Regions from separate parts of the Martinezella jaguaris genome, predicted to be linked through region 2. Evidence: predicted binding sites of a transcription regulator. Region 2 holds the regulator's gene; the other holds the start of a gene.

The links. The regulator LexA, encoded in region 2, represses DNA repair genes until DNA is damaged. The targets are predictions, from matches to a motif close to TGTTCNNNNTGTGTTCNG.
Region 1: CCGE525_RS13030 (ribonuclease T2 family protein) is a predicted target of LexA. The motif match lies at 5,221-5,238, and genes of this name have one in related genera.

Annotation. Positions count from the first base shown of each region.
Region 1 is NZ_CP032694.1:2,668,648-2,675,968, forward strand. Features, by position in the region: gene CCGE525_RS13010 (DMT family transporter) at 1-61, shown strand, start outside; gene metF (methylenetetrahydrofolate reductase [NAD(P)H]) at 525-1,427, opposite strand; gene CCGE525_RS13020 (ArsR/SmtB family transcription factor) at 1,429-2,454, opposite strand; gene ettA (energy-dependent translational throttle protein EttA) at 2,679-4,328, opposite strand; gene CCGE525_RS13030 (ribonuclease T2 family protein) at 4,455-5,204, opposite strand; gene CCGE525_RS13035 (alpha/beta fold hydrolase) at 5,375-6,307, shown strand; gene CCGE525_RS13040 (DMT family transporter) at 6,327-7,286, shown strand; gene caiB (succinate--glutarate CoA-transferase) at 7,305-7,321, shown strand, end outside.
Region 2 is NZ_CP032694.1:1,996,006-2,003,326, forward strand. Features, by position in the region: gene gltA (citrate synthase) at 1-1,106, opposite strand, end outside; gene CCGE525_RS09835 (ComEC/Rec2 family competence protein) at 1,387-3,846, shown strand; gene lexA (transcriptional repressor LexA) at 3,827-4,549, opposite strand; gene CCGE525_RS09845 (DUF2721 domain-containing protein) at 4,981-5,454, opposite strand; gene CCGE525_RS09850 (mechanosensitive ion channel family protein) at 5,629-7,321, opposite strand, start outside.

The DNA.
Region 1 (7,321 bases), 670 kb from region 2:
CATACTCGACGGACGGCTCTACGCGCGCATGCGACCGAACGTCCGAACGAGCGGTCAATAGCCCAAACAATGGTTTGCCAGACCAAAGCCCGAATTAACCGATTCACGGTTCAGCAGGACACATTCGCCTTAATTTGCTCACGGCTAAATTAACGATGCATTAAATTTCGTGAGCGACATGCCGTTCAAATTTTTCATATAAAACAACATCTTGCCTGAAGATCGTGATTCAAGATCTGCGTTGCATGCCGCGACGCAGCATCGAATTCGCTTTCCAAGCGACACATTTTCGACATAGAGTTTACCAGTTGACTGAGGAGGAAGACATGGGATTGACGCGATCCATCAACGTCCTAGTGGTCAGTGCAGCGTTTGTATTCGTGCTGACGATGCTTTTCATCTAACGAAATACGAACATCGCAGGCAGCCGTACTCCTGAAAGCTAACAAAACAATCCATTTCATTTAAAAAAGCGCATGCCGAAAATCGACATGCGCTTTTTCATGTTCGTATCCCGGATTCCGTTAGGCAGCGGCACCCTCGCAGGCATCCGCCTTCCGCCGGATGCCCAATCGTTCGAGAACGGCTGAGACAAGCGGTGAGCGATTCATCGTGTAGAGATGAAACTCGTTGATGCCGCGGCGAACCAGGTCTTCGATCTGCTCCGCGGCGACATCTGCGGCGACGCTGGCCCGCTTGTCTGCATGCTCGTCTAGGCCGTCAAAGCGCTCATCCAGCCAAGAAGGGATGCTGGTGCCGCAGGCGCCGGCAAAGCGCTTCAACTGAGTCAGGTTCTGGATCGGCATGATACCCGGCACGACGGGAATCTTGACACCGGCGGCGCGGACGCGGTCGTGATAGCGTTCAAAGACGTCATTATCAAAGAAGAACTGGGTCAAAGCCCGGTTGGCGCCGTTATCAGCCTTGCGCTTCAGCATGTCGATATCAGCGGCGGTGTCACGGCTTTCCGGGTGCTTTTCCGGATAGGCCGACACGGAAATATCGAAATCACCGCGCTCACGCAACGCCGACACCAGTTCGGCGGCATTGGCATAACCGCCGGGATGCGGCCGGTAAGCAGAGCCGACGCCGCCCGGTGGGTCACCACGCAAGGCCACGAAACGGCGGACTCCAGCGGAGAGGAAATCATCGATGACGCGATGCGTATCCTCGCGCGTTGCGCCGACGCAAGTCAGATGTGAAGCGGTCGTAAACGGTGTCTCATGGATCATACGGCGCACGGCTGACAGGGTCGGCGCCTTGGTTGAGCCCCCGGCGCCATAGGTGACCGAGACGAATTCCGGCTGCCACTCGGTCAGGTCGGCGACCGTGTTCCACAATTGCACCTCGGCCTCTTCCGATTTCGGCGGGAAGAACTCGAAGGAAATGCGGATGCCACGCTGGCCGTTTTCAGTCTTTGAAGACATATCAAGCTCTCCCGGCAAGAACTGGGGACGACTGGAGGCCCTGCCCGGCGGCGATCAGCAGCCGCGGGTCGCGTGCCAGCCAGATCGTGACCGTCAGCGCTTGACCGCCTTCCTTCCCCGAATGAAGGTCCAGCACCTGTTCGACATCGAGCCCCGCCAATTTCAGCCATTCCGATATGGTCTGATGCGAGAAACCGAGTCTCAAATGCGCATGTTCGTCGCGTAGATATTCCAGCCCATGCGGGGCGAGATCGATGATCACCAGCCGGCCGCCGGGCCTGAGCATTCGTGCCGCCTCGTTGATGGCGATCTCCGGCTGATCGAGGAAATGCAGCACCTGATGAATGGTGATCAGGTCGAAGTCCTGCGCCTCGAGCGGCAGATTGAAGATGTCGCCATGTCGCACCGAAGCGGCGGTGATGTTCGATCGGTCGAGATTGGCGCGCGCCACCGCCAGCATGTCGCGGCTGGCATCGATGCCGACCGCACGGCGATAATGGCCCGCCAGCAATTGCAGCATGCGGCCTGTACCGGTGCCAAGATCGAGGAAAGAGTCGATCTGCTGCGGGCCGATCAACTCGATCAGAGCCTTGTCGACATCCTCATCAGCCACATGCAGGCGGCGCAGTTCGTCCCATTCGGCTGCATTGCGGCTGAAGTAGGCTTGCGCCCGCTCGGCACGGATGCGCTTGACGGCGGCAAGCCGCTCGCCGTCGCGCAGCAATACCGGATCATTTTCAGCCGCGTGCCGGAGAAGCGTGCGCACGAGGATGACCGCCTTGCCTTCCTGCTTCAGACGGAAATAGGCCCACGCGCCCTCCTGATAGCGGTCAATCAGGCCAGCCTCGCCGAGCAGCTTCAGATGCCGTGAAATACGGGGCTGCGACTGGCCGAGAATTTCGGTAAGATCGGTGACGGTGAGATCGCCGGCGGCAAGAAGCGCCAGCAGCCGCAGCCGCGTAGGCTCGCCTGCCGCCTTCAGCACATCCACCAGACCATCCAAACCGAATTTCACCAGATCCGTCATCCACCACCCAATCAAGATATAAAGATATCTTTATGTGATTTGCGTGCAATCTGCAAGGGCCAATTGCCCCTTGAGAGAATTCAATGTCGGAGATCTGTTAGTTTCTGTCGGCTCAGGAATATGCGCTTCCCGTGTCAAGACAAAGAAAAACCCCCGAAGGTTTACATCCAACTTTCGGGGGTAGTTCAGAAGCGCAGCTCTCGATGAGCCGAAATATGCGAGCTTTAGCGTGTCAGCCGCTTGTGCGCCTGGCTGCCCGGATTGAGAGCATCGGGGCCGAGGCGGCGGATCTTGTCCTGCTCGTAATCTTCGAAATTGCCCTCGAACCATTCGACATGGCCTTCGCCTTCAAAGGCCAGGATATGCGTGGCCAGGCGGTCGAGGAACATGCGATCATGGCTGATGATGATGGCGCAGCCGGCGAAGTTTTCGAGCGCGCTTTCCAGCGCCCCCAGCGTTTCCGTATCGAGGTCGTTGGTCGGTTCGTCGAGCAGAAGCACGTTGCCGCCAGCCTTCAGCAGCTTGGCCAGGTGAACGCGGTTGCGCTGACCGCCGGAGAGATTGCCGACCTTCTGCTGCTGGTCACCGCCCTTGAAGTTGAAGGCGCCGCAATAGGCACGCGAGTTCATGTCGAACTTGCCGAGCTTGATGACTTCAGCGCCGCCGGAGATTTCCTCCCATACGGTCTTATTGCCGTCAAGCGCGTCGCGGCTCTGGTCGACATAGCTGAGCTGCACCGTCTCGCCGATGCGGATCGAGCCGGAATCCGGCTTTTCCTGCCCGGTGATCATCTTGAATAGGGTCGTCTTGCCGGCACCGTTCGGGCCGATGATGCCGACGATGCCGCCCGGCGGCAGCTTGATCGACAGATCGTTGACCAACGTGCGGCCTTCGAAGCCCTTGGTGATGCCCTCCATCTCGATCACCACCTGGCCGAGACGCTCGCTGACCGGAATGATGATCTGCGCATCACCGGGACGCTGCTTTTCGGCGGCATCGACCAGCTGTTCGTAAGCGTTGATACGCGCCTTGGACTTGGCCTGACGGGCCTTGGGGCTGGAGGCGATCCATTCCTGTTCGCGGCTGATCGTCTTCTGGCGGCCGGCTTCTTCGCGGGCTTCCTGCAGCATGCGCTTGGCCTTGGCCTGTAGATAGGCGGAGTAGTTGCCTTCGTAGGGAATACCACGGCCGCGGTCGAGTTCGAGAATCCAGCCGGTAACATTGTCGAGGAAGTAGCGGTCGTGGGTGATCATCATCACGGCGCCTGGATAGTCGCGCAGGTGCTTTTCCAGCCAGGCGATGGTCTCGGCGTCGAGATGGTTGGTCGGTTCGTCGAGCAGCAGCAGGTCCGGCTGCGACAGAAGCAGCTTGCACAGCGCCACACGGCGGCGTTCGCCGCCGGAGAGGTTGGTGACGTCGGCATCGCGCGGCGGGCAGCACAATGCTTCCATCGCCATCTCGACCTGGCTTTCCAGATCCCAGAGGTTCTGGCTGTCGATGATGTCCTGGAGCTTGGCGCCCTCTTCCGCAGTCTCGTCGGAATAGTTCATCATCAGTTCGTTGTAACGATCGAGCACCGCCGTCTTCTTAGCGACGCCTTCCATGACGTTTTCGAAAACCGTCTTGTTGGGATCCAGCTGCGGCTCCTGCGGCAGATAGCCGATGGTGGCCCCTTCGGCCAGCCAGGCCTCGCCGGTATATTCCTTGTCGAGGCCGGCCATGATGCGCAAAACGGTCGACTTACCGGCGCCGTTCGGGCCGAGAATGCCGATCTTGGCGTCGGGATAAAAGGAGAGATGAATATTTTCGAGAATCTTCTTGGCGCCATAGGCCTTATTCAGACCGGCCATATGGTAGATGAACTGACGTGCCATAGCTTGGGTTACTCCACGGGCGGATAACATTTCGAATTGTGCCGCTATGTAGGCGAAACCCCGCCCTCGGGCAACGGCGAAACCTTGTCCGAGGGCAATTATCCGCGCCGAGCCGCTTGTCGGATGTCAGAAACCTGCTGCGTCCACCACGCCCTGATCGCAGCCGAATGATGTGCTGCCGGCACCCTGGATCAGTTGCTCGAGACGCGGCTCGTTTCCTTCCGACGGCTGAATAGCGTCTTCCGACAGGCCGATCGTCAGTTCCGAGATCACGCGCACCTTGCCGACTTGGCGGCAGCTCATCTTCACGCGACCGCTGGCGCCTTCGCCAAAACTCTTGTCGAAAGCGGCCTTGATGGCTTCGGCATTAAGCGTCTTGCCGATATTCTGCGCGAAAAGATCACGCACGGCCGAACCATTGAGTTCATTGATCAAACCCACCGCCGCCCCGAAATAATCATCGGCGCTGAGCTTGGTGCAACTGCCGTGTTTGATCCATTCATGCCGCTCCAGACCCGATTGCGTGCCGGGCATGACTTTGTCCAGTGCGGCCTTGGTTTCTGCCGACAGTTGAACAGCCGGCAGGTCTTTCCAATCGTTGCTACTATCGGATTGCTTCAAATCATCGGAAACGTCGCAATATTCCTGCCGCATTGGCCAGAGACCATGTAGCGAAAAGTTCTTGGCGTCGAAATTGTTCGGTGATTGATTTCGGCACTCTGCCTTCTTTTGGTTCGTCGCGCAGAAAGCGGGTTCCCAACTTGCCGCCAGAATAAATCGCGTCCGGCCACGGCTGTTTTCCTGCGCCACGGCACTCGTCGCCATCACCACCGCGGTCAGAACCGCAACTGCAAACCCCTGAAGCCAAGGCCTCATTCCACACCTCCAAAAACAGAACAATATGAGAACAAATAAGCAGTTTGATTTGCGGCACGCAACCCTGAATCGCAAAAACCACGAACATTTATTTCTGTGAGCTTCACTCGCCGTCCATTGCAATCCCGTCGGCGATGACCTTTCGTTCACATGGGGAGGAAACGTGCATCATGTTCGCCGAGACGAGGCATCTGGCTAGCCCAACGGGCGCGACACTCGCCTATCATCATGCGCCGGCTGAGGGCGACGCGCTTGGCGTGCTTCTCATCAGCCACGGCCTTGCCGAACATTCCCGTCGCTACGAACGTTTCGCCGGAGCCATGGCGGCGGGCGGCTTTCATGTCTACGCTCACGATCACCGCGGCCACGGCGATACAACAGCTGCCGAGGCGCCACTCGGCCGCTTCGCAAGGCGCAACGGCGTTGATGCGGTCATTGCCGATGTGCTGGCCATGCGTGAGCTTGCCGCCGCCGCCCATCCCGGCCTGCCGGTAACGCTCTTCGGCCATTCAATGGGTGGGCTGATTAGCCTCAACGTGGCAGTGACGCATCCGAACAAATTCGACGCGGTCACTGTCTGGAACGCGAACTTCAATCCGGGGCTTGCCGGGCGCGCTGCTCAGGTCATCCTGAAGGCGGAACGCATGCTGAAGGGTTCCGACGTCCCGAGTGGGTTGCTGCCGAAGCTGACCTTCGGCGCCTGGGGCCAATCGATCGCAAACCGCCGCACCGAATTCGATTGGCTGTCGCGCATTCCCGAGGAGGTCGATAAGTACATCGCCGACCCGCTCTGCGGCTTCGATGCCTCAGTCTCGCTATGGCTGGATATTTTCGAGCTAACCTTCCGCGCGCCGCAAAAGGCCCATCTCGATCGGCTCAAGCGCGAGATGCCGATCCATCTCGTCGGCGGCGGACATGACCCGGCGACGAATAATGGAAAAGCGATTTCCTGGCTGTCAAACCATTTGAAAAAGGCCGGATTCTCGCATATCACCATGGCCATCCATCAGGACATGCGGCATGAGACGCTGAACGAGATCGGCGCGGCCGCAGCCATTTCGGATTTTGCGGACTGGTGTCAGCAAGTGACGGCAAGGGCCTGATTCCCAAAGGAATGTTCGAATGAGTTCCACCGGCAGTTCCCTGCCCCGTTTGCGTCAGTCGGAATTGACATTCGGCCTGTTGATGATGTTCCTGTCCGTTTTCCTGTCACCGATCGTCGACATTTTCTCGAAGCTTGCCGCGACCACCATTCCGCCGGCGGAAGTCACCGCCGCCCGTTTCATCTTTCAGTGGCTGTTCGCGCTGCCGATGTTGGCCCTGCGCGGCCAGTGGGGCAGATGGTCTCTGCGCCGCAGCGGGGTGCATGCCATTCGCGCCGGCGTGCTGACGCTGTCGATGGTCTCTTTCGTCACGACGCTGCAAGTCATGGAGGTAGCCGACGCCATCGCCATTTTCTTCGTCGAACCGATCATGCTGACCATCCTCAGCAGCATCTTCCTGAAGGAAACGATCGGTTGGCGACGCTACACGGCCTGCGCCGTCGGCTTTTTCGGCGCGATGTTGATCATTCAGCCGAGCTTCGAGCAGGTCGGCTTCGTGGCGTTGTTGCCCGTCGTCACCGCGCTCTGCGTCGCCGTCTATGTGATGATCACGCGCGTCGTCTCGCACAGCGAGGATGCCTGGCCGATGCAGTTCCAAACCGGTCTCTGGGGCATGGCCATCTGCCTCATTCTGCTCGCGATCGGTCACGGCTCGGGCTCACCCATCATCGCTTCCGTCATCCCTGATGGTACCGCGATGGCCTATCTTCTGGGCGTCGGCGTCACCGCCGCAGCCTCCGGCATCCTCACTGTCCATGCCTATCGCGCCGCACCGGCCTCGACGCTGGCGCCGCTGCAGTATTTCGAGATCGTCTCGGCAACGATCTTTGGCTGGCTGGTCTTCCACAACTTCCCGGATCTGATCAAATGGGCCGGCATTTTTATCATCATGGCCTCAGGCCTCTACATTCTCTGGCGCGAGCGGCGCTTTGCTTCCAGGCCCGTATCCGATACATCTGAGACCACTTTCGCGCCGTAGCCGCCCATCTGGACCGACATGACCGACAATAAGAC
Region 2 (7,321 bases):
ATGCCGGAATAGAAGTCGACATTCGGGTAGAGCTTCTTCTCGATGAAATAGTCATCGGTCAGTGCGATACGCTCGAGTTCGATCGCGATGTCGAGCAACGGATCGTCTTTGATGCCGAGTTCGCCGAGAACTTCGTGCGCCGTCTTCTGCATGATCTTGGCGCGCGGATCGTAGTTCTTGTAGACGCGGTGGCCGAAGCCCATCAGGCGGAACGGATCGTTTTTGTCCTTGGCGCGGGCGATGTATTCCGGGATGCGATCGACCGTGCCGATTTCCGTCAGCATGTTCAGCGCAGCTTCATTGGCGCCGCCATGGGCAGGACCCCAGAGGCAGGCGATGCCGGCAGCGATGCAGGCAAACGGATTGGCGCCCGAGGAGCCGGCGAGGCGAACCGTCGAGGTCGAAGCGTTCTGCTCGTGATCGGCGTGCAGGATAAAGATGCGGTCCATGGCGCGGGCGAGCACCGGGTTGACCACATATTCCTCGCAGGGCACTGCAAAACACATGCGCAAGAAATTCGACGCGTAGTCGAGATCGTTCTTCGGGTAAACGAAGGGCTGGCCGATATGGTACTTGTAGGCCATGGCGGCAAGCGTCGGCATCTTGGCGATCATGCGTAGGCTCGCAACCATGCGCTGGTGCGGATCGGTGATGTCGGTCGAGTCGTGATAGAAAGCCGACAGAGCGCCGACGCAGCCGCACATTACGGCCATCGGATGCGCATCGCGGCGGAAGCCGGTGAAGAAGCGGGACATCTGCTCATGCACCATGGTGTGGTGCACGACGCGATAATCGAAGTCCTTCTTCTGAGCTGCGGTCGGCAATTCGCCGTAGAGCAGCAAGTAGCAGACTTCAAGGAAATCGCCGTGTTCGGCAAGCTGTTCGATCGGATAACCGCGATGCAGCAGAACGCCTTCGTCGCCATCAATAAAAGTGATGCTGGATTCGCACGACGCAGTCGAAGTGAAGCCAGGATCGTAAGTGAAAGTGGAGGTGTTCTTATAAAGGGCACCAATATCAATGACACTTGGGCCGATGGTTCCGGTTTTCACCGGGAGCTCCACCGTCTTTTCGCCCCAAGTTAGTTTCGCGCTTTGTTCCGTCATGCTGATCCTCCAAGATTTGGCGGGATTGACGCCTTAAAAAGCGCCAAAGGGTTAAGCGGCTAACGATTAGCTATATGATCCAGAGCCTAATGCCAAGTTATCCTTACGCCTATTTGTGCATTGCAGTATCAACTTTTGGGCACTGCGATAAGCCGATCTGCCTTGTTCATCTGCAGATTGCTGTCATTTCTTGACGATCAGGCCGATTTCGGTTGAATTCACCGTACGGTGACGGCAAAAATCCCGTTATAGCTGTAGTTTTGCGTAGGCGTGGGGGCGAATGCCTAATTTAGAGGCACCGGATCAGCCGGCGGATAGCCGGGATATTGCTGCGGTTGCCGTGCGTGACCGCGGCATGACCGCCACTATTCTTCGTGCCAAAGTGACCCAACCGCAGCGGACGCAGGATCACGTGCCGCTTGTTGCGCGTCTTCGTCTCGCGGCGGCCAGTATCAGACTCACCATTTACCATTTGGCCGAAGAAGAGGCGGCGCATGGTCGCGCAGTGCTTTTTGCTCCGGTCTATATCGGCACCGGCGCGATTTTTTGGTTCACGGCTGGCGCCGATCCGCCGCCGCAGGCCGTTTTTGCCGCTCTCCTGATTTTCGCGGTCAGTTTCTTCCTCAAGCGGGAGGTGGGCCGAGTGCCGCGGCACTTGCTGTTTGCCGGCATGCTGCTGAGCGCCGGCATGGCTTTGGCACAATGCGAAACCTGGCGCGCATCAACCGTAATGCTCGACTCCGCGGTCACGACCACCATCACCGGGGGGATCGAACGGCGCGAGGCCGACGACAAGGGGCGTTGGCGTTATGTCGTCGCTCTCGAGGCAACGGAAAAACCAGCAATTCGGCGGCAGCCGGAGCGTGTCACCATCTTCGAGCGCAAGCAGCCGCAGCCTTTCGAACTTGGCGATCGCATCCAAGGCAGGGCGCGTCTGACGCCGCCGGCCGGACCCGCCTTGCCCGGCCTCAACGATTTTGCCTTCAGCGCCTATTTCGACGGCATCGGCGCAAATGGCTTCGTGTATGGAACGCCGACGCTATTGTCACCGGCCGGAGATATTGCCGAAAGATCGATTCTCGACAAAGCGGATATCTGGCTTGCTGGCTTGCGCAGCAGCATCGGCGACAGAATCAGAATGCTGCTGCCTGGTGACACCGGCGCCTTTGCGGCTTCTCTTGTCACCGATGAGAGACGCGCAATCTCAAAGGATACGACGGAAGCGCTACGGACCTCCGGCCTTGCGCATATCATCGCCATCTCCGGCCTGAACATGGCGCTCTCAGCGGGCATTTTCTATGTCGGCCTGCGTTATGCTCTCAGCCTGTTTTTCGGCGTGGCACAGGCCTGGCCAACGAAGAAGATCGCAGCCTTCGGTGCGCTGATCACGGTGACTGCCTATTATCTTATTTCCGGTTTCGGTGTGTCGGCGGAACGCGCATTCATCATGATGGCGATCATGCTGATCGCCGTGCTTTTCGACCGGCCATCCCTCAGCCTCCGCAACGTGGCGCTGTCGGCGATCGTCATCCTCATTCTGTCGCCGTCACAGGCGCTCGGACCAAGTTTCCAGATGTCCTACGCAGCGACCCTGGCATTGGTGTCAGGCTATACGCTCTGGACTAGGAGACGGCATCGGGAAAGCATACTCTCCCGCTTCCAGATCATGCGTCCGCTGCTCTTCGTCTCACGATTCTTCGGCGGCATATTGTCGACCTCCTTTATCGGCGGCGCGTCGACGGCGATCTTCTCGATAGAGCATTTTCACCGCTTGGCGACATATGGTCTTGTCGCCAATTTGGCTGCCATGCCGGTCGTTTCCTTCATCGTGATGCCGTTTGGCATGGCGGCGACGCTGCTGATGCCATTCGGTGTTGATGCCCCCTTTTGGCAGGTCACCGGCACGGGACTTGATATCGTCATCGTCATTGCCAAAACGGTGGCGGCCTGGGGCGGCAATATTCCCTTCGGGCGACTGCCAGTCTGGTTGTTCCCAACGATTATCGTCGGTTTCTTACTGATGACGTTGCTGAGGACGTGGCTGCGACATGCAGGTGCGCTTCTGATCATCGGTTCGGTCGCAATTGTCGCACTCAGCCCTGATGTCCGAAAGCCTGACCTGATAATTTCCGAAGACGGCACGTTGGTCGCCTTGCTGCGGAATGGTGCGTTGACGACCAATCGCGAAAAGCCGCCCGATTTCATCTTCGAGCAGTGGCAACGAGCGCTGGCGATGACCGAGCAGCATCCGCCGACGATACTTCCGCCGGACAATCAGCTACCCAAGATCAGCAAATCGGACGCTCATCGCCGCCTCAGTTCCGACGAGCAGACTGCCGTGCGAAAGGCGATGGATGCGGCGCTGGACAATACCGGCGAAGGCGGCTTCGCCTGCCAGAAGGGGGCGTGGTGCGTGGCGATACTGGATAATGGCGACATGCTCGTCGCCATCGAAAACGCTGCCTATCTCGCTCCGGCCTGCGACACCGCCAATATCGTCGTGACTCCCATCCGGCTGCGTCTCGATCGCTGCCGCTCCGGCGCAGTGCTTTTTACGGGCGCTACGCTACGCCGGACAGGCTCCATTGAAATGGACCTCAGCGCCGACAAACCGGCAACAACAACCGCGTTTCAAACTTTGACGCGGCCATGGAATTTGCATCGCGCCTATGATTGGCGATCGGGCACCTTTGGAGCGCCGATCGCACCGATGTCTCCGGTCAGTGATAACGGCGAATGAGGCCGACGAGCTTGCCCTGCACTTTGACGCGATCCGGTCCGAAGATGCGGGTCTCGTAAGCCGGGTTAGCCGCTTCAAGCGCGATCGACGCACCCTTGCGGCGGAAGCGCTTCAATGTTGCCTCTTCATCATCGACGAGAGCGACGACGATATCGCCGGGGTTGGCGGTCGTAGCGTTGCGGATAATCACCGTATCGCCGTCAAAGATGCCGGCGTCGATCATCGAATCGCCTTTGACTTCAAGCGCATAATGTTCGCCCGAGCCAAGCATATCGGCTGGAACGGTGATGTCGTGGGTATTGTTCTGGATCGCTGAGATCGGTACACCGGCAGCAATGCGGCCCATGACCGGTACGGAAACGGAACTGTTGTTTTCGTCATTCACCGGCCTGGCAGGAGCCGGCGGCGGTACCAGCTGCGGCTTGCCAAGGCTGCCCTCGATGACGCTCGGCGAAAAGCCGCGGCGTGGCTGCAGGCTGGGACTATAAGCCTCCGGCAGCTTGATGACCTCCAGCGCGCGAGCCCGGTTCGGCAGACGGCGTATGAAGCCACGCTCTTCCAGAGCAGTGATGAGACGGTGAATGCCGGATTTGGACGCGAGGTCCAACGCATCCTTCATCTCATCGAAAGATGGCGGGACACCGGACTCCTTCATTCGTTCGTGAATGAAGAGAAGCAGTTCCTGCTGCTTGCGTGTCAACATCGTCTTCGGACCCCAAAATTGAGAAAAGCGTCGTGAAACAAATCCAGAACGGACACTATATGTTCCATATGTGTTCCGCAAGCCCTTAAATTTTGGTGAATATTTTGTAACCGCATCAAAGAAATAAGAACATAACCGGTCCCAGCCCGACGGTTTTTCAGGGTATCCGTGTGCTAACAATCGGAAATATAAGCGGAATCTGAAATGGAAGGAATTTTTCCGATTGAAAGCCACGTGTTTCCAAGGCGATGAAAAGCCACGCTATTTGCGTAATAAGCTCTTTGGAGGACGATGTTCTCCGAATGACGGAATTGCAGGCGGTGGATCAAGCTAAGGGGGCCGAATCTAAGAGTGACGCGACTGCGGGAATCGGTACTTCCGTGACGAGATCGGGCGCGAATTCAACAGGCTGGGCGGATTTCAGATATGTTTCACAATCCCTCGCGCCGGCGCTCGAGCAAGGCGCGGTCGTTGGCTATCTGCTTCAGCATGCTGCGCCCGGCCAGGAACATCTCGAAGAGAAAGGCCGCAAAAGCGCCCATGAGCGCGACGACGGCAAGGCCGAAGAACCAAAGCAGCATCTGTTCGCGAAACTGCTGGCGAATCGCTCCGCTCATGAGGCCGAGCGTTGCTAGGCATGTGCACACGCCCGATAGCGTGCCGAGGAGGACGGCAACCTCGAGCGCCAAAGTTCGCCGTCGCAGATAATAGAGCTGCAGCAGCCGTGCTTCATCCGGATCGTCTGAAGTCACCCGCTCGAAAAGGTTGTTGACCCGATCTGAGACACGAGCGAGCCGGGCCGAGAAGACATTGAGGCACCCGGCGGTGCCTGCAAGCAGAAAGACCGGCGTCAAAGCTATCTGAATGACGTGTGCAGCATTGGATGTTAGCTGGTCGCTCAGCACGTTTGGTCTCCTTCAAATCCAATGTCATCCGGTATCAGGCGCTTGCGGCTGTCATTGCGTCAACGACGCGGGCAAAAGAAGGTTACAAGTGACGGCAACCGTCGTTGGCGCGCATTTCTCCGTCAAGGCCGAGTCCCCGACCTCCTCCTGTCGGTGACCGGCGGCGCACACGTTTCATGTTCGCGGCGATGGCGATCCCGCCAAATGTTCACCCCACTTCTTTTGCAGCATCAAAGCGGCGTCGGATTTCTCTTCTCCGCTCGCGTGCACGCCCGGCTGAGCGAATTCGATGCCATTTTCCATAAAAGCGTCGCGGATCATGGTATAGGCCTGCCGTCGAATGTAGGTCTGCCGGCCTGGGAGAGCGGTAAAGGCAAAGCTGAGTTCGACACCGAAGTCGCCGATCTGCTCGACCCCCTTCATCTGCAGTGTCTCAAGGATCTGCGGTCCGATTTCCGGATCCGCCTTCATTTGCTCGCCGATCTGTTCGATGATTCTTTTCGCCTTGGCGACATCGGTGTTGAAGGGAAACCGCAGCAAGAATTTGTCGGTCGCCCAGTCGCGACTCATATTCTGAACCGCGCCGAGTTCACCGAAAGGAACCGTAAACACGGGGCCGCGATGATGCCGAAGCCTGACGGAGCGGAGGCTGAAGGATTCCACCGTTCCCATATAGCTCCCGCTTTGAATGTACTCTCCGACGCGGAAAGCATCGTCCATGAGGTAGAAAATACCGCTGACAATATCCTTGACGAGCGTTTGCGAGCCGAAGCCTACCGCCACGCCGAATATTCCGGCTCCCGCGATCAGCGGTCCGATCTGTACGCCCATTTCCGCGAGCACGGTAAGGACGGCAGCGGCAATGACGACGGCCGCAAGCGCGTTGCGGAAAATTGGTAGCAGGGTGCGCAGGCGGCTTGCGCGCGCCGCTTCCGCGGATGGCGACGATGCGGCGTTGTTGGCGTCACCCATTCTTGCATCAATGAAAGCCTTCGATAATTGCCAGCAAAGATCGGCTAGAATCAGAATGACGATGCTCTTCAACGCACCGCGGACCGTGGCGTCAACCGTCGGATTTTCTCGTGCGAGAATGTTGGGATTGTATTGCCAGATGAATATGATCCACGCGACCGCCGCAACGATGACAAGCGCCCGCGCGCCCCGAACGGCCAGCACCATGCGCGCGCTGTTCTTGTTGTCGTTGGGCCAATGTCCTTTTGCGAAAGCCTCGGCCGTTTGCCCGACGGCAACTAACAGCTTGGGAAGAACAATGAGATAGATTCCCGCCCAGAAAAGGCCGAGGAAGTTGGTCGCCCAGAAAAACCAGATGCAGATCATGTAAAGCGAATAGAGGACGTTCACAACGGTTTGCTGTCCGGTGGCGGTTACATTTTCCGGTCGTCGCCAGACCGCCTCGATTGCGATCAGCAATAGAAGAATGGAGGAGCCATAGGAGACGATGGTTTCGACGTCTCTGTCGATGAAGAGCGGTCTAGCCAGCGACGTGGTGGCGCCTGCTATCGCCAGAACGGCAATAAACAGGCGGATCCTGCGATGGCCGAAGGCGGACAGAGCGCCGGCGTCCGCCAATATCTTGCAGACGGCAAACGCCAGGCGGGCCATGATGAACGCCAGCAAATAAAACAAAATCACCACGTGTAGAAGCGGTGGCCAGTCTACGGCAAGGAAGATGGCGGAGCTGACGAGGGCGAAGGTGACCCACGGCCCGAATTCGCCGACCGCGAGTGCGATGAGAGGATTCTGGAATCGCGCTTTAACGACGGTTTTCTTGAAAAACCATTCCGCCGCGAGGCCGACACCGACCAATGCGGCGAACAACACAAAAACCGGTGCAAAGCCGTTATTC